Regions from separate parts of the Glaciimonas sp. GNP009 genome, predicted to be linked through region 2. Evidence: predicted binding sites of a transcription regulator. Region 2 holds the regulator's gene; the other holds the start of a gene.

Region 1 (8,986 bases), 870 kb from region 2:
TTCATAGGCAGTGGCAGAAGGTAAAGCCGCTTGCGGCACAAAAACAATCGGGAAGCCGCGATGATTGCGTACATCGCGCTCGCCCGCAATGGTGTTAATCGCCAAACGCCAGTCGTGGATGCCGATTAGCGCACCGCACGCACGCAGTGGTGCGAGCCAAGGCTGTCGCCAGTCGATGACATCAAGGAAGTGTTCTGCTGAGGATAAGGGCGTGGTGGGCATTTTGCCCACATTTTACAGGGCGCTGCGCCACGCATTCAACTGTTTACATATCAACCGTTTATGAATGGCGTCGCCGATCGCTGTTTTTGTCGTTGATCAGGCTGCCTGTTCCGTGGAGCGGACTTGCTTGCGATATAAGAACTCCAACACAGTGGTTCTGTATTCTGCATATAACGCATCCTGAGCGAGTATCACTCTGTCACGCGGGCGCGGCAAGCGTACATCGACAATTTCACCGATGGTTGCTGCAGGTCCATTGGTCATCATGACGATCCGATCAGAAAGCAATACAGCCTCATCAACGTCATGCGTCACCATCACCACCGTCGACTCAGTTTTCGCAACGATTTTCAGCAACTCATCTTGGAGGTGGGCGCGCGTCAATGCATCCAAGGCACCGAACGGCTCATCCATCAGCAACACTTTGGGTTCCATTGCCAAGGCCCGAGCGATGCCGACTCGCTGCTTCATACCACCCGAAATTTCATTCGGACGTTTTTGCGCCGACGTCGCCAAACCGACTAGCGCCAATGCTGCGTTAGTGCGATCTTTCAGTCTGGCCTTATTTTCAGTTGCAGAAAATACCCGCTCAACGCCGAGAAATACATTTTCGTAACAACTCAGCCATGGCAACAAAGAATGATTTTGAAACACGACAGCGCGCTCAGGCGATGGTCCGGCAATTTCACGATTTGCACATAACAAAACACCAGTGCTCGGCTGCAACAGGCCGGCAATGAGATTAAGCAAAGTTGACTTGCCACATCCTGAGTGGCCAATCAGTGTGACGAACTCACCTTTTTGCACTGTCAGATTAATTTCACGTAACGCGTGGAAGTCACCTTTGCGCGTGTGAAACACCATTTCGGCCTGATGAATATCAATAAATTTTTCGTCACGGAGTGCCATTTTTTTCCCCTTGTTTCGATGTTTTGTGTCGATGCTTTGCAGTTATCTATATGCAGTATTTAAACCACATAGTTATTACTGTCTATTGATAACCCGGAGCAGAACTCGAAGGATCGGCTACCGCTGCAATTCATCAGCCAATCCTTCGAGTCTATACATCCAATCAGGTACTGACTTCCTCGTAAGTAAACGCCTTCGCCAGCGCCACCAGAAGCTGTTCCAACAGGAGCCCAACCACGCCGATCGCGACAATCGCAATGATGATATGAGGAACGTTTAAATTATTCCATTCATCCCACACCCAGAACCCGATACCGACTCCACCAGTCAACATTTCGGCGGCGACAATCACTAACCACGCCGTCCCTATCGCTAGCCGCACACCCGTCAGCATGTACGGCAAAACCGAGGGGAAAAGTATCTTGGTGACGATCTTCCATTCGGATAAATTTAGTACGCGCGCGACGTTCATATAATCCTGCGGCACACGTTGAACGCCCACTGCGGTGTTGATCACCATCGGCCAGATTGAGCAAATGAAAATCGACCAGATGGCGGCCGGATTGGCTGACTTGAAAACCAGTAAACCAATCGGTAACCAGGCCAAAGGAGAAACCGGTTTCAGCAAGCTGATAATCGGTCCGAACATACTGGACATAAACTTAAAACGCCCAATGATGAAACCCAGTGGAATCCCGACCAAAGCGGCCAGACCGAATCCAATTCCCACGCGCTGTAAAGACGCCAGAATATTCCAGCCGATCCCCTGATCATTGGGACTCGTGCGATAAAACGGATCAGAAAATAATTTTATCGCCTCCTTCAACGTCACCATCGGCGTAGGAAACTGGCTATTATTGATCGCGATCAATTGCCATACCAGAATCATAAATGCCAGGCCAAATAACGGTGCAAGGACCGCCGTTAGACCCGGACTCATGGTAGAGCGGCGGCGCATCGTTCTGGCCGATAACTTCATGATCTCAGGTTCGGTTTCTGCCATCGTTGCTGCTGGATGCGCCGCATCCAGCATCGTAGAGTTGCCCACTTCCACTTTTTCAACTGCCGAGGCGTTGCCATTGACACACGTGGCGGAATTTGCGATTGTGTTCATTGTCACTCCTGAATTAATCGATGCTCTGGATCCGATGCATTCAGTCTCCAGTTCAGCCATGCATATGTGTATGAGGAAATGGGCCATTCACATAGCCCATGCCGCTTAGCGACGCTTCTGCTTAGGCTCTGATCTTGAACGAAGCCGCATAGGCTTTAGGATCTTTTCCATCCCATACAACGCCATCCATCAACTTTGAACTGCGCATGACATCCTTTGGCACACTCGTTTTTGTCATCGTTGCAGCCTCTTTGTAGAGGTCGATCTGGCTCACCGATTTAGCAACGGCCAAATAGTCGGGATCGCTCTTCAACAAACCCCAGCGGCGATGCTGCGTCATGAACCACATGCCATCCGACAGATACGGGAAATTAACCAAACCGCCGTTGTAGAATTTCATGTAATTAGGATCGTCCCAAGTCTTACCAAGGCCGTTCTGATAGCGCCCCATAATGCGCTGATCGATCACATCTTTGCTGGTATTAACATACGATTTATCGGCAATCGTTTCTGCCATTTTGTTCTTGTTTGCCAGCGATTCATCAATCCATTTGCTGGCATCTAATACGGCCGCAATCAGCGCGCGACAAGTGTTCGGATTTTTCGTCACGAATTCGGCGGTAGTACCTAATACTTTTTCCGGATGATCTTTCCAGATTTCCTGCGTAGTGATGGCGGTGATACCGACGCCATCAACAATCGCACGATGCCCCCAAGGCTCGCCAACGCAAAAGCCATCCATATTTCCCACCCGCATATTGGCCACCATTTGCGGCGGCGGGACCGTGATGACCTTTGCATCTTTCATCGGGTTGATCCCGTTCGCCGCCATCCAGAAATACAGCCACATGGCGTGCGTCCCGGTCGGAAATGTCTGAGCGAAGGTATATTCACGTTTGTCGGTAGCCATCAATTTTGCGAGCGATGGTCCATCTACAGCGCCTTTGTCGGCCAGCTTTTTAGACAAGGTAATGGCTTGACCATTGTTATTGAGGCCCATCAACACAGCCATATCCTTTTTCTGTCCGCCGATCCCCATTTGGACGCCGTAAATCAAACCTGAAAGCACGTGTGCGGCGTCCAGCTCTCCATTGGAGAGCTTGTCGCGCACTCCAGCCCATGAGGCTTCTTTACTCAGAACAATTTTGATACCGTATTTTTTATCGAAACCAAGCACCGATGCCATGACAACAGAGGCGCAATCCGTCAGTGGAATAAAGCCGATCTTGACCTCAGTTTTTTCCGGCTTATCTGAGCCGGCTGCCCAAACGCCGCTACTAGCTAATCCCAACATACTGGCTCCTGCGGCAATCGTCGCTGTTTGAATGAGTTGACGGCGCTTAACATTTTCTAACGTAGCTGGAGCGCTCTCAGGCACTGCGACTTTTGATTCCATTGCTGTAGCTCCACTTTGTTTTGGCAACAAAAAAGGCATCGTCCCACAATGAGCAAATCATTGCGGGAAGACACCTTTGTCTTAGTTGGACAGACCGCCGTTGGCCATATCCAGAAGCGCCAGCATTGGCGCGTAATCTACTATACGCAAACAACGTGCCAGCATTCCTTGCAGCAACTCATCGCATTTGGTCCGAAAATATGCACTGCGTGTGTGCGCCGCACCAAATGTGTTAGCTTTTATTGGTGCAGAACATAAGGGGAAATGTAAAGAGCTGAGTAAGAACTAGGGAGAAATTGGACGGATTAACAAGGAATCCAGGGATTCCGTTCGCGATGAACGTTACCCCAACAAATCATTGGCGTCGATAATCCGTTGCGCCACTTCAGACAACTTCAAATTTTTATCCATGGCCAGGCGCCGCAATTTTTTATAAGCATCCTGCTCACTGAGTTGTTGACGCTCCATCAACAAACCTTTGGCCCGATCAATTACCTTCCGATCAGCCAATTTTGTTTTAGTGTCCGATAGCTCAGTTAAAAGCTTCTGCTCTTGATTGAAGCGCAGCATCGCCACCTCCAGCACAGGCTTAATGCGAGCGGTCTGTAACCCTGCCACGATGTATGCAGAAACTCCAGCGGCCATAGCGGCCTCCATGCTGGATTTCTTTTCATCTTCGGTGAACAAAACAATCGCCCTACGTGCATCGCGGGTCGCAATGACGACATGTTCCAGGACATCTCGAGCGTCGGATTCAGCGTCTATGATGATCATGTCCGGTTGCATTTGCGCAATACGTTCCGGCAAGTAAAGGTCGGCTGGCAACGAGGCAATGATGTTGTAGCCAGCCTCCAGCAATCCAATACGCAGGGCGTGGCTACGTTCCGCCTGCGCGATGAACGCAGGATCGTTGTCGCCCTCTATGGCAACTGGATTGACAACCACGATACGAAGGTTATGCATGCTACAAAGCCCGTGAAACATCATTTATTCGAAGCTGCATCCTAACAGACGCATTAGTAGGTAGTATAACAACCCATCAAGACGCCATAGTCATGCGTTTACATGCAAAAATCGCACCAGCCAGTGCGATTTTCGGTAGACACATGTTGCCTCAAACGGTTTCCTCAGTTAACTAACTAACCTGTTGCCAGCTCATTAACTCCCCGCCATTCAACGGCACTACCGTCGCGCCTCCCATCGGCAGTTCGGCTGGAATGGTCCAGGACTGACGTTTTAGCGTCACAAACCCTTGGTTACGTGGCAGGTTATAGAACGCAGGCCCATTGAAACTGGCAAAAGCTTCTAATTTATCCAGCGCGCCGACCTGATCAAAAGCTTGTGCATAAAGCTCCAAAGCATGTAATGCAGTGTAGCAACCCGCGCAACCACACGCCTGCTCTTTAAGACCTTTTGCATGCGGCGCAGAATCAGTACCCAGGAAAAAACGATCGCTTCCGGACGTCACCGCTTGCATCAACGCCAAACGGTGCGTCTCCCGCTTCAAAATAGGCAGACAATAATAATGCGGACGAATCCCGCCTTTAAAAATCTCGTTACGGTTGTATAGCAAGTGATGCGCCGTCACTGTCGCCGCGATCGGCCCGTCGGCGCTAGCAACATATTCGGCTGCGTCTTTAGTAGTGATGTGCTCAAAAACCACCTTTAATTCCGGCATATCGCGACGCAATGGCTGCATTACACGATCAATGAAGGCAGCTTCACGGTCAAAAATATCGACGGTTGGATCAGTCACTTCGCCATGCACCAAAAACGGCATGCCAAGTTCTTGCATGACTTCCAGCGTCTTGTAACACTTAGCGAGATCCGACACACCGGCGTCGGAGTTGGTGGTGGCGCCAGCGGGATACAATTTCACGGCATGCACAAAGCCACTCTCTTTGGCGCGACGAATTTCATCCGGTGGCGTGTTGTTGGTCAGGTAAAGCGTCATCAGCGGCTCGAACGACACACCTTCCGGTACGACCGCCAAAATACGCTCCCGGTATGCCGCTGCTTGCGCGACAGAGGTGACGGGCGGCTTCAAATTTGGCATCACAATCGCACGGGCAAACTGGCGTGCCGTATCCGGCAATACGCTTGCCAACACAATACCATCGCGTAAATGCAAATGCCAGTCATCTGGTCGGGTGATGGTCAAGCTATCAGTCATCTTCATTCTCTTCTGCAAAAAGTTGCTCCAGCATGCCAGCCGGATTATTCAGGAAATGGCGGGTAGTCGTGTAATGCTCAGTATCTTCATAGCGCGTTTCTGTCAGACCGCTCTGATCCAGCAAATAAATTCTAGCGTTTGGATACGCTAGCAAAATAGGGGAATGCGTCGCGATAATGAACTGACAGTTAGCTTGCGCCAGCCGATGAATGATGGCCAGCGCTGCTAGCTGTCGATTAGGTGAAAGCGCCGACTCTGGCTCATCCAGCATATAAAAGCCATTGGGCCGAAATTTGTTTTGCAATAACGCTAAAAAAGCTTCACCGTGCGATTGTTTGTGCAACGATCTGACGCCGTAAGACGGACCAATTAATCCGCCAAGGCCGGGCTCTGCATCCAACTCTTCAATGTTAGAGGCGACGTTAAAGAAACTTTCGGCACGCAAAAAATAGCCCGTTTTCGGACGCTTGAAACTTTTAACTGTTCTTAAATAATTGTGTAAATCTGAATGCGCGTTAGCCGTCGAAAAGCCGGTATTTTGATTGCCGCCTTCAGCGTTAAATCCCCATGCCACCGCCATCGCTTCCAATAGCGTTGATTTTCCAGCGCCGTTTTCGCCGACCAAAAATGTCACATCCGCATGAAAGTCCAACTTTTCTAACTCTCGGACAGCGGGAATACAAAAAGGATAGGCATCAAAGTCGATTTCTTTGACCGGGTCGATTTTTAAAGCACGGAGATAGGGTTTAGCGGCAAGCATGGCATCGTCGTTAGGGGAATGTGAGTATTTTACAGCAGCGACACCGATGAGCGACTTATCCACCACCATTCCAAGCGAATCTAAGCCGCACTTCGTCGTCCCACTTAGGGAGAAAAGTCCCTTTTGATATAAAAGACGAATGATTCCAGTCTTCATACATTCACTATTCGCTATTCGCTTTTCATTGCTCCTTATTCTCAGGTCAACGTGATATTTCCATTGCCCGCATGAAAAAGCCGCTTCAGCTTTAACCTGACGCGGCTTTTATTAACGTTACCTTAGTGGCAATTACTATTTGTACAAATATCGCTGCATTGAGTAGTAAGCGCTCAACAACGTTGTGTGACTGCTTAACAAGCACTTCACAAACATCTGATGAGCGCTCGCTTTTTGCTTAATGGATAATTTTCGCCAAAAAGTCACGCGCACGATCAGAGCGAGGTGCACCAAAAAACTCTTCTTTTTTGCAGTCTTCCACAATCAGGCCCTGATCCATGAAAATGACGCGGTTCGCAACTTTCTTGGCGAAACCCATTTCATGCGTCACAACCATCATGGTCATGCCTTCTTGCGCCAGACCAACCATCACGTCGAGCACTTCGTTAATCATTTCAGGATCCAGTGCTGAAGTCGGCTCATCGAATAACATCGCAATCGGATCCATCGACAACGCGCGGGCGATGGCGACACGTTGCTGCTGACCACCTGACAACTGGCCCGGAAATTTATCTTTTTGCGCGCTCAAACCTACGCGGTCGAGATATTTCAAACCCTTTTCAGTCGCTTCACTAACGCTGCGACCCAACACCTTGATTTGACCGATTGTCAGATTTTCTCGAATCGACAGATGTGGAAAAAGTTCGAAGTTTTGAAACACCATGCCAATACGTGCGCGCAGTTTTGACAAATTTGTTTTTGGATTTCCCACCGAAATACCATCTACGGTGATGTCACCCTTTTGAAAAGGCTCAAGACCGTTAACAGTTTTGATGAGGGTCGACTTACCGGAACCGGAAGGACCGCAAACGACAACAACATCGCCCTTGGCAACGCTGGTGGTGCAATCGGTCAGTACTTGAAACTGACCGTACCATTTACTGACGTTATTAAGTTTAATCATGAAGTTTTCTCCAAATTGCTGAATACAGTTTTGCAAGTGTTCTCTATTGCCGCGCTACGAAGCAACGACAACGGATGCACGTTATCGAATAATCGCAACTTTTTCCTGCAGTTTCTTTACCAGCGTAGATAAGCCAAAACTCATCACGAAATAAACTACTGCCACGAACAGATACATTTCCACCAGACGGCCATCACGCTGGGCAATCTTTGACGCCACGGTGACAAACTCGGGCACTGATCCCAATACATACACCAATGAAACATCCTGGAATAATACGATCGTTTGCGTGAACAGGATCGGAATCATGTTGCGGAAAGCTTGGGGCAAAACAACGTTGCCCATCATCTGCCAATAGTTCATACCCAGTGCATAACCTGCTGACACCTGACCGCGTGGAATCGACTGTATACCGGATCGCATGATTTCGCAGTAATACGCCGCTTCGAATAAGATGAAGGTCACGAGTGCGGATGAAAATGCGTCGACTTGAATCGGTTGTGAAGCGCCGGTAATCCAGGCGCCAATGAACGGCATCAGGAAGTAGAACCAGAAAATCACCAGCACCAAAGGCACAGAACGAATCAGGTTAACGTAGCTGGTTGCAATGAACGAGATCGTTTTGCTGTGCGATAAACGCATCATCGCCAAAATAGTACCGAAGAAAATACCGCCAATCATCGCCGAAATGGTCAGCATCAACGTAAATTTCATACCAGTCGTAAAGAGATATACCCACGACCGTTCGATCACATTAAAGTCAAAATTCGCAAACATGATCAATGACCTCCCGTGCTAGCGCTGCCGGAGGTAATAAAACCCGGTACCGCTGTTTTTTTCTCCAAAAACCGCGCTAACAACAACGCTAAGCTAGAGATGATGATGTAGATGACCGTTGCACCAGTCAGCGATTCAAAAGTCTGAAAAGTGAATTCGCGCATCGAATAGGTGGCGGCAGTCAGCTCAACCAGACCAATAGTCAATGCCACCGAACTGTTCTTGATGATCGCGGCAAATTCATTGGTAAGCGCTGGTACGATAATTCGGAAAGCCATTGGCAACAGCACAAACCGATAAGTTTGTGGAAGTGTCAATCCAAGTGCTGTGCCAGCGAGCTTTTGGCCGCGTGGCAATGCATGAATCCCTGCAGAAACTTGTACGGCGACGCGGGACGAAGTAAAAAATCCCAGCGCGAGAAACGCGGTGATGAACGATGCATTCGGCAAACTTTTAAGCCAATTGCCGAGTCCGGCCGGAACCAGTTCGGGCATCACGTAATACCACAGGAACAT
Region 2 (8,986 bases):
CGTGACCGCATTGTCCATTGCACAGCCTTTCGTCGGCTAGAATATAAAACGCAGGTATTCGTTAATCACGAAGGTGATCTATTTCGTACCCGGCTGACGCATAGTATTGAGGTTGCTCAAATCGCCCGCTCTATCGCCAGAAATCTGCAACTGAACGAAGATCTGGTGGAGGCGATTTCGTTAGCGCACGATCTTGGTCACACGCCTTTTGGGCATGCTGGACAAGATGCCCTAAACGCCTGTATGAATAACTTCGGTGGCTTCGAGCACAACCTGCAAAGTCTGCGACTGGTCGACAAACTGGAGCAACGATACGGCGCATTCGACGGTTTGAATTTGATGTTTGAAACGCGCGAAGGTATTTTGAAGCACTGTTCAGTGGCTAACGCCAAAAGATTGGGCGATATTGGTCATCGCTTCCTCCAGCGCAAACAGCCCAGCCTGGAAGCGCAGGTTGCCAATCTTGCGGATGAAATTGCCTATAACAATCACGATATTGACGACGGCTTAAGGTCGGGACTGCTGACACTTGACCAGATGATGCAAATTGATTTTTTTGCACGTCATAATCGCGAGGTCGAAACGACTTTTCCCGGACTACGTGGACGCCGTGCGATCAACGAAACTGTGCGCCGCATGATTAATGCCTTGATCAACGATTTAATCAATACATCGCGTGAACGCATTAAAGCTGCTGCACCGCAGACGGTCGATGACGTGCGGGATGCGGCGCCACTGATTGCTTTCTCGGACCCAATGGCGCGTGAGGCCATTGCACTGAAACAGTTCTTGCGTGAAAATCTTTATCGCCATTATCTAGTCAATCGGATGACCAGCAAGGCCAGGCGGATTGTGGTGGAGTTATTTGACTGCTTTGTTAATGAACCGGCTTTGCTGCCGCCGGATTATCAGTTAATACAAGCTGTTACGCAGCCAGGGCTCCCTGATCCACAGGTTGATAGTGTCCAATTGCAAGCGCGTCAAGTCGCCGATTACATCGCGGGGATGACCGATCGTTATGCAATACGTGAACATCGCCGGTTGTTTCTGGTCGATGATGGACATTTATAATCTCCTTTGTTGAATCGCGTTACGTCATTGCGTGATGGCGCAGCAGATATCAATGCGATGATACATAGCAATATACGTTTTTATATCTGAACGTCTTATCGTACTTTCTGTCAATACATGTCGTCGCGTTATTCTCATACGAACATAAAAATGCACCGCTGTTTTTATTGAGTTGGATCAATGGCTGCATTGACAGGATGATCGGCGAAGTGATCAGCTGATGTTTCTTATATATTTTTGCGCGTGTTTTTGTTTGCTTTTTCGTCTTTATAAAAGGGACTTTACATGAAATTTATCTTTCAACCGGCATTACGTTTAGGTCTGGTGATCTCTTTAGTCTCTACCGCCGCGATGGCATTTTCTTTGGCGGATTTGAGCAATCAGGATGCCAACTCAGGACTGAAGGCGGCGCTCAATAAAGGCGCGGACGTTGCAGTTGCCAAGCTGGGCGTCGAAAACGGATTTTTAAATAACGATAAAGTAAAAATCGGATTGCCAGGGATGCTAGAGAAAGCACGACCGCTGCTTAAAATGACAGGGAAGGGCCAACAACTGGATGATCTGGTCGTGTCGATGAATCATGCCGCAGAGTCTGCCGTGCCATTGGCGAAGCCGTTGCTCCTGAATGCGGTGAAATCCATGTCGGTCACGGATGCGAAGAATATTCTGAGTGGCGGCGACACATCGGTAACCGATTTTTTCAGAGAGAAAACTGCCACCCCGTTAGGAGAAAAATTTCTCCCGATAGTAAAGAAAATCACCGACCGTAACGGTGTATCCACACAATACAATTCGACGATGGGATTGGTCAGTAAAACGGGTCTTGTGCCAGGTCAGGCGGCGACTGTTGAAGGCTATGTCACGCAGCGCACCTTGGATGGCTTGTTTTACATGATAGGGGAAGAGGAAAAAGCGATTCGACGTGATCCGATCGGTGCTGGCAGTGCAATTATCGGAAAAGTTTTTGGCGCATTAAAGCAATAGGCTGCGGCATACCATCGTCATGGTATTTTTGATGTGGACCGAATTGGGAAAGTTACGGGTCTGGCGACTTTATGAAAACTCTTTTGAGAGTGACGTTATAAAGCTTCTTGCTTAGTTATTTGTTTTGGCCGCTGTTTGAGGTGTACCCGGTTGCGTTCGAGACATTCGGCGATGCCTCCGAACACTGCTAAACGATGCAAAGTGTTACGAACATATTCGGGCAGGGCGTGTGTAAGTAATATAATTTTAAAATGACAAAGGGCGCATTAACTGCGCCCTTGCTCATTTGTCAGTATAGTATTTTTCAATTTATTTATTGAGCAATACTTACGTTGACCGCATTAGAGAACCCCGTCCATCACGTTGCTGCGATGGGCAAATCCTCAGGTAGATGCTTGATTGCCGAATGTTGATGATTCTGCAATTTGTCCTTATATTTAATCACTTGTCGATCGAGTTTGTCGATTAACAAATCGATGGCGGCGTAAAGGTCATGCGCAATGCTCTCGGCATGCAGGTCTTTGCCTTTAACGCGCAGATTAATTTCGGCTTTTTGACGCTTTTCTTTCTCTGTGATTTTGTCTACCGTCAGGATCACACTAATATCTATGACCTGATCGAAGTGGCGCTTGATACGCTCCAATTTGCTTAGCACGTGTTCGCGAATGGCGGGAGTTACGTCGAGGTGATGCCCACTAATTGTGAAATTCATACAGCGCTCCTATCAAGTGTGTCGTTGGCGGTTCGGACCGGGACGATTAATTCAGTGTTGAATCACCAATTTATTCATCAACCATAAATCAATCAGTCAGAACACAGCGACGTTTGTGCAAACAAGCAAACAGCTATAAAGATTTACGCAAATTGACCGGCGGAATTCGTAAAGCTTCGCGATATTTTGCGACGGTGCGACGGGCCACTACCATACCTTGTTCCGCGAGCATGTCGGCAATCTTGCTGTCAGAGAAAGGACTTTTAGAATCTTCCGCTCCTATCAGTTGTTTGATTAACGCCCGTATCGCCGTTGAGGAAGCCTCTCCACCTGCCTCTGTAGCAACATGGCTGCCAAAGAAATACTTTAATTCGAACATCCCGTGTGGGGTGAGCATGTATTTCTGAGTAGTTACACGTGAGATAGTACTCTCGTGTAATCCTAGTGTATCAGCTATTTCGCGCAACACAAGAGGTCGCATAGCAACCGCCCCATGTGAGAAAAAATTCCGTTGACGCTCAACAATTGCCTGCGCTACACGCAGTATGGTATCGAAGCGCTGACGCATATTTTTGATCAGCCACTTTGCCTCCTGTAGCTGCGAGTTAAGTGATCCCTCGCTCTTGCCCTGCTTGAGAATGTTGGCATAAAGAGCATTAACTCGAAGCCTTGGCATAACGTCATTGTTGAGCATTACCTGCCAACCATTTTTTGTTTTTCTGACAATTACATCTGGTACGACATAATCTGACGCACCGCCAGCAAAGGTCGCGCCGGGATGAGGATTACATTTTTTGATAATAATTTGTGCCTCGCGCAAATCTTCATCATCACACTCCAGCGCTTTTTTGATTTTATTAAAATCGCGCTGGGCAAATAAGGTCAGATAACCTTCAACGATTGTTAGTGCCAGTCGGCGTGTGACGAACGCTACTTTGGGAAATGCTTTGATTTGCAATGCGAGGCATTCTGACGCGTTGCGTGCTCCGACACCAGTTGGGTCGAAGCTTTGGACCATCTTCAAGGCCATCGACAATTCTTCTATCTCGATATCAAGTTGCTCTGGAAGACGTGCAAAAATATCGTCTAGTGATTCCTCCAGGTAGCCGTTTTCATCAAGCGCATCAATGATCAACTCGATCAATGCACGGTCGCGTTGCTGATCAACAGCTTCACGCATTTGTTTGAGCAAATGTTCGCGCAACGTCGATTCGCAGGCTTCTAATTGTGGTCGTGAATCCTCATCATCTGGGGCTTTGGAGGTTCGGGAAACGTCGTCAAAGCTCCATTCGCTGTCAGTATTGCCGTTCTCTTGATTGTTTTCGCCAGACTCGGGCGCTTCACCACCGCCCTCAGGCTCAGTTGGCGAGCTGCTTACTTCACTGTCACCTGGTGGCGCATCCATTGTTGAGGCACTGGTACTGATCGCCCCGTCGGCGAGTAATCGCACTGAATTGTCCAGGGGATCGTCGAGGCGTTCCAGTAACGGGTTATCCGAAAGGATATGTTCAAGTTCCTGATGTAACTCCAACGTAGACAATTGCAACAATCGAATCGATTGCTGCAATTGCGGGGTTAGCGCCAGATGCTGCGAGGTACGGAGTTGGAGAGATTGTTTCATGGGCGCTAGGGAATCCGTTGAATCCGTTACATGCGGAAATGTTCACCCAGATAAACTCGTCGCACTGATTCGTTGGCGATGATGTCGTCTGGACTGCCGCTGGCTAGCACGCTACCTTGGTTGATGATGTATGCCCGGTCACAAATGCCGAGCGTTTCGCGCACATTATGGTCGGTGATCAAGACACCGATGCCGCGCTCTTTAAGGAACCTGACGATACGTTGAATTTCGATAACGGCGATAGGATCAATACCGGCGAACGGCTCATCAAGAAGCACGAAGCGCGGATTGGTGGCTAAAGCACGGGCGATTTCAACTCGTCGTCGCTCTCCACCGGACAAAGATAATGCCTGATTTTCCCGCAATTTCTCAATTTGCAATTCTTGTAGCAGTGAATCGAGTTTGTCCGAGATTTCATCTTTGGTCAGTGCTTTGCCGTTTGGCCGCTGTAATTCAAGTACCGCACGAATATTGTCTTCGACCGTTAGCTTGCGAAAAACAGAGGCCTCTTGCGGCAGATAAGACAGGCCAAGCACCGCGCGTTGATGAATCGGTAAACGCGAGATGTCAACGCCATCTAAATCAATTGTTCCACCATCCGATGGCACCAGACCGACGATCATATAGAAAGAAGTCGTTTTTCCAGCGCCGTTAGGACCAAGCAAGCCGACGACCTCGCCGTTATTTACTTTCAAAGAGACATCGCGGACTACTTGGCGCGCGCCATAACTTTTTTGCAGCCCTTTAACGATCAAGGTGCTTAAATTTGTAGAGGTCATCTTATTTACTCTTCGGCTGGATGACTGCTTTGATGCGGCCCGCGCCAGGTTGACTATTGCCGGAAACATTGTTACTGACCGAGTAGAACTCCACGCGACTATCGTAAGAGATGAATTCGCCGTTTACAACATCGGTGACTTTGGTCCCTTGCAGACGTCGCATTTGCGCTTTCGAAAATAATTTAACGATTTCAGTTTTATCGTCGTACTCAATTCGCTCAGCTTCACCTTCGATCCATAAGTCAGGACCGCCGTCGCGCTTTTGGCGAAACGTGGCTAAGCCACCGGGAGGTGCGTATAAGGTGGCAAATTGATAGCCTGATGGGTCCGTCGTGACGACGACTTTGTTGGCTTTCATGATCAGCGTGCCGCGGGTCAGTATCACCTTGCCGGTGAATATCTTTACTTGTTTTACGTCGTCCAGCGTGAACTGGTCTGCGTCTACGTTGGATGGTTTATCTGCGTCAGCTTTTTCAGCATGGGCACCTGAAATACAAGTCAGTTGCAGCGCGAGTAGGGTTAAAAATAGAATACGTTTCATAAAAATCCTGAAAGGGGATACTGGCACTAAAAGCAACAATGGCTTCAATAGGATTATCCGGTAATCATGTGAGTTATTTAGTCTGCCGCGGTGTTGCGCGATAGGTGCCACGGACATTGTTTAATAGGCGTAATTGCATAGTCGCATTATTGGCATACATACCAACACCGGTCATTTTCGACTGATCGATCGTGATTTCGACCGCCTTGTTACTTGTCATAATGTCATCATCTGGCAATAGCTGAAGGTACTCGGACTGCAAATGAAGCTTTGACGACTTTGGCGTCGCTGAGCGGTCTGCGTTCACATTGCCGTACATATTCACTTTACTGTTGTTGTCTTCGATTTTGGCAGTATTGGAGCGCAAGGTCATCGGCGGTTGTTGTTTATCAAGGCTACGAATGACGGGAAGAATCACGTCAAATGAATCGTCGGCGGGATTGTGCGTCAGGCGTTGACCTGAGATGTTGTAGCGTGGCTGACCATTAAGTGCGAGTTGCACATAATTAAAATTTTCGACGTAATAATCAGGCGCAACACGCGGCGCACCCGGCAATAATTGCTCTGTATTTTTACGCATCACTTCCATGATCCAGAAACTACCGAGAGTGAGTGCCACACACACCGTCAGCAGCAGCATGAAGCGTAGGCGAAAAGTTGACCGCAGGTTTTTCATGCCGCCTCTATGACGCCGGTCAAATACTGTGCCAAAGCGGCGGCGTACTTGCCTTGCGCACGCAGAATTAAATCACAGACTTCACGCGCAGCGCCTTGCCCGCCGTTTGCCTGCGTAACATAGTGAACGCGCGATTTGACCTCCTGATGACCATTGGGGACACTGACAGCAAAACCGGTACGCGTCAAAATAGGCAGGTCAATGATGTCGTCGCCAATAAAACCGCAAACATCTGGGGTAAGGTTGGTATCGGCCAATAACGCGGCAAATGCGGTATTTTTGTTATGCGCGCCTTGATAGACGTGCGTAATGCCGAGATCGCTCACCCGACGGCTGACGATGGCTGAGCTGCGCGCACTGATAATGGCGGTGATAATCCCTGCTTGTTGGAGTAATTTGATGCCGAGTCCGTCGAGTACATTGAAACGTTTTATTGCCTCTCCGTCGGGACCAAACAATATGCCACCATCGGTCAACACGCCATCGACGTCAAAAATCATCATCTTGATTTGGGCGGCGCGCGCCATGACTTCTGCGGGTATGTTAATAGTATTGGGGGCGGCTACCATCAAATCACCTTGGCACGGGTCAAATCATGAATATGTAGCGCACCGACCAGTTTGCCATCGGCATCTGCCACCAGCAACTGGTTAATTCGGAACTCTTCCATGATTTGTACAGCATCAACTGCCAATTGGTCAGGGCCAACAGTACGCGGATTAGCATGCATCACGTCGGCAATTGTCAGCTTGGAAAAGTCCTGTACGTGTTCAATTAGGCGTCGCAGATCGCCGTCGGTGAATACGCCGACAGGGTGAAATTTATCGTCCACGATTGCCGTCATGGCAATACCTTTGTGTGTGATTTCGAGCAATGCTGCCGATAACGATACTTCTGCGGTGACCGCAGGAATATCGGCACCGCTGCGCATAACGTCACGCACGTGGGTCAGTAAGCGTCTGCCGAGCGCGCCGCCAGGATGGGAGCGAGCAAAATCTTCTTCACGAAAGCCACGCGCATCCAGCAATGCTACCGCCAGCGCGTCACCTAGCGCCAAGGTCGCGGTAGTACTTGCAGTTGGCGCAAGATTAAGGGTGCACGCCTCTTGGTCTACTTTGACGTTGAGATGAACTGTTGCTAACTGTGCAAGGGAAGAGTGGTCATTGCCGGTCATCGCAATTAGCGTCGCGCCCATGCGTTTAACGATCGGCACGATCGCCATTAACTCGGCGGTTTCGCCGGAGTTGGAAATAGCGATAAAAGCGTCATTTTCTGTCACCATCCCAAGATCGCCATGGGCGGCTTCGGCGGGATGAATGAATAAGGCCGGTGTGCCGGTCGATGCCAGCGTTGAGGCAATTTTTCGGGCTATATGACCGGACTTGCCGATACCAGAAACAACGACACGACCGGTACAGCTCAACAATAGTGCGACCGCTTGCGCAAAGGGAGCTTCAATGGCCCCCATTGCACTGTCGGCAGACATCCCGGCGCTGTCAGAAATGCGGTTTTTTAGCGCAATTATTGCATCCGCTTCGATTTGTAGCGTTTGACACGCGAGCTCAAGCGCTCGTTTGGCGTTAAAAGATTTTGGCAAGATTTTGGCATGGATTACACTCATCTCGAAAGTATAAACGAATTCCTAAAGCAAAAAACTTGCCAGTGTCATTATGGTGCAATTAATATCGACATATTGCACGGTGGTGTTGCGTACAGCGTCGGATAATCATTTTAATTATTAAATTAATTATTAAATTAATTATCAATCATGCAATTGTTGAGCAATAACTAAGCAAACATGTTTTCCACATCAGGATTGACGCATTTCTATGCGCTGTTACACAGTATTAGATGCTTATCCTGCCCATCGCAGGCTCGCCTAGCGGATGCCGGGTGAATACTTGATGAGCGAGATTGCGTAGCCAGCACGACAGCGCAATCAAACCATTAATGGTTGCATGCCCCACGATCAGCCCACTCAAAGCCCCAACCTTGATTGATGGTATCGGTATAAGCCGGATCGCCCGGTTCCCGTTGCGAATGCCACATTGCAAGATAGATGCGACCGTTATGCTGGACCATATCTCCCCCTTGATAGCTCTGACTTTGCTTCCACAATGGTTTGCATTCTTCCACTGGTATTGGTGCGACGTCATCTGCTTTCACTATTACGGTGTGGTTCTTCTGCGCGCTCAACTTTCCGTCATTTGCGGTGACGGTGAAGTGATACTGTGTCTCCTGTGCCAGTGTAGGAGCAGTGAAAGTGAGTTGCGCGCCATCCGCTATGAATGCCAGTGGAGGCGATACTTTCCAGCTATAAGCTAGCTTGCCGCCATCGGCAGCGCTTGAGCCCGCAGCGTCTAACTTCACCGAAGTGCCGCTTGTTGCTTGCGTGGGACCGCTAACGACGACGACCGGTGGTCGACTTTCTTCCGACTTTTTCACAGTAATTTTTTGCTCAGCGTGCGCTTTACGTCCGCCATGGCTGCTGGAGACATCAATTGTTACCTGATAACTGCCGGCGGCTAATGTTGAAAGCGTCAATTCCTGCTGCGCGCCTTGCAACACTCCCGCACCAGTTGCATCCTGAATTTTCCAGTTA

The links. Region 2 encodes sigma-54, which starts transcription at its own class of promoters, with help from an activator protein. Its sites were predicted from a motif close to TGGCANGNAANCTGCTTT; they were not measured.
Region 1: ACXX82_RS12820 (CmpA/NrtA family ABC transporter substrate-binding protein) is a predicted target of sigma-54. The motif match lies at 3,785-3,802, and genes of this name have one in related genera.

Annotation. Positions count from the first base shown of each region.
Region 1 is NZ_JBTGUV010000004.1:2,718,094-2,727,079, reverse strand. Features, by position in the region: gene ACXX82_RS12835 (DUF3025 domain-containing protein) at 1-222, opposite strand, end outside; gene ACXX82_RS12830 (ABC transporter ATP-binding protein) at 319-1,131, opposite strand; gene ntrB (nitrate ABC transporter permease) at 1,295-2,089, opposite strand; gene ACXX82_RS12820 (CmpA/NrtA family ABC transporter substrate-binding protein) at 2,367-3,641, opposite strand; gene ACXX82_RS12815 (ANTAR domain-containing response regulator) at 3,984-4,604, opposite strand; gene pyrC (dihydroorotase) at 4,777-5,814, opposite strand; gene ACXX82_RS12805 (AAA family ATPase) at 5,807-6,574, opposite strand; gene ACXX82_RS12800 (amino acid ABC transporter ATP-binding protein) at 6,969-7,694, opposite strand; gene ACXX82_RS12795 (amino acid ABC transporter permease) at 7,776-8,471, opposite strand; gene ACXX82_RS12790 (amino acid ABC transporter permease) at 8,474-8,986, opposite strand, start outside.
Region 2 is NZ_JBTGUV010000004.1:1,847,811-1,856,796, reverse strand. Features, by position in the region: gene ACXX82_RS09080 (deoxyguanosinetriphosphate triphosphohydrolase) at 1-1,071, shown strand, start outside; gene ACXX82_RS09075 (DUF4197 domain-containing protein) at 1,357-2,055, shown strand; gene hpf (ribosome hibernation-promoting factor, HPF/YfiA family) at 2,414-2,767, opposite strand; gene ACXX82_RS09065 (RNA polymerase factor sigma-54) at 2,901-4,388, opposite strand; gene lptB (LPS export ABC transporter ATP-binding protein) at 4,415-5,167, opposite strand; gene lptA (lipopolysaccharide transport periplasmic protein LptA) at 5,169-5,708, opposite strand; gene lptC (LPS export ABC transporter periplasmic protein LptC) at 5,782-6,384, opposite strand; gene ACXX82_RS09045 (KdsC family phosphatase) at 6,381-6,953, opposite strand; gene ACXX82_RS09040 (KpsF/GutQ family sugar-phosphate isomerase) at 6,953-8,005, opposite strand; gene ACXX82_RS09035 (S8 family peptidase) at 8,332-8,986, opposite strand, start outside.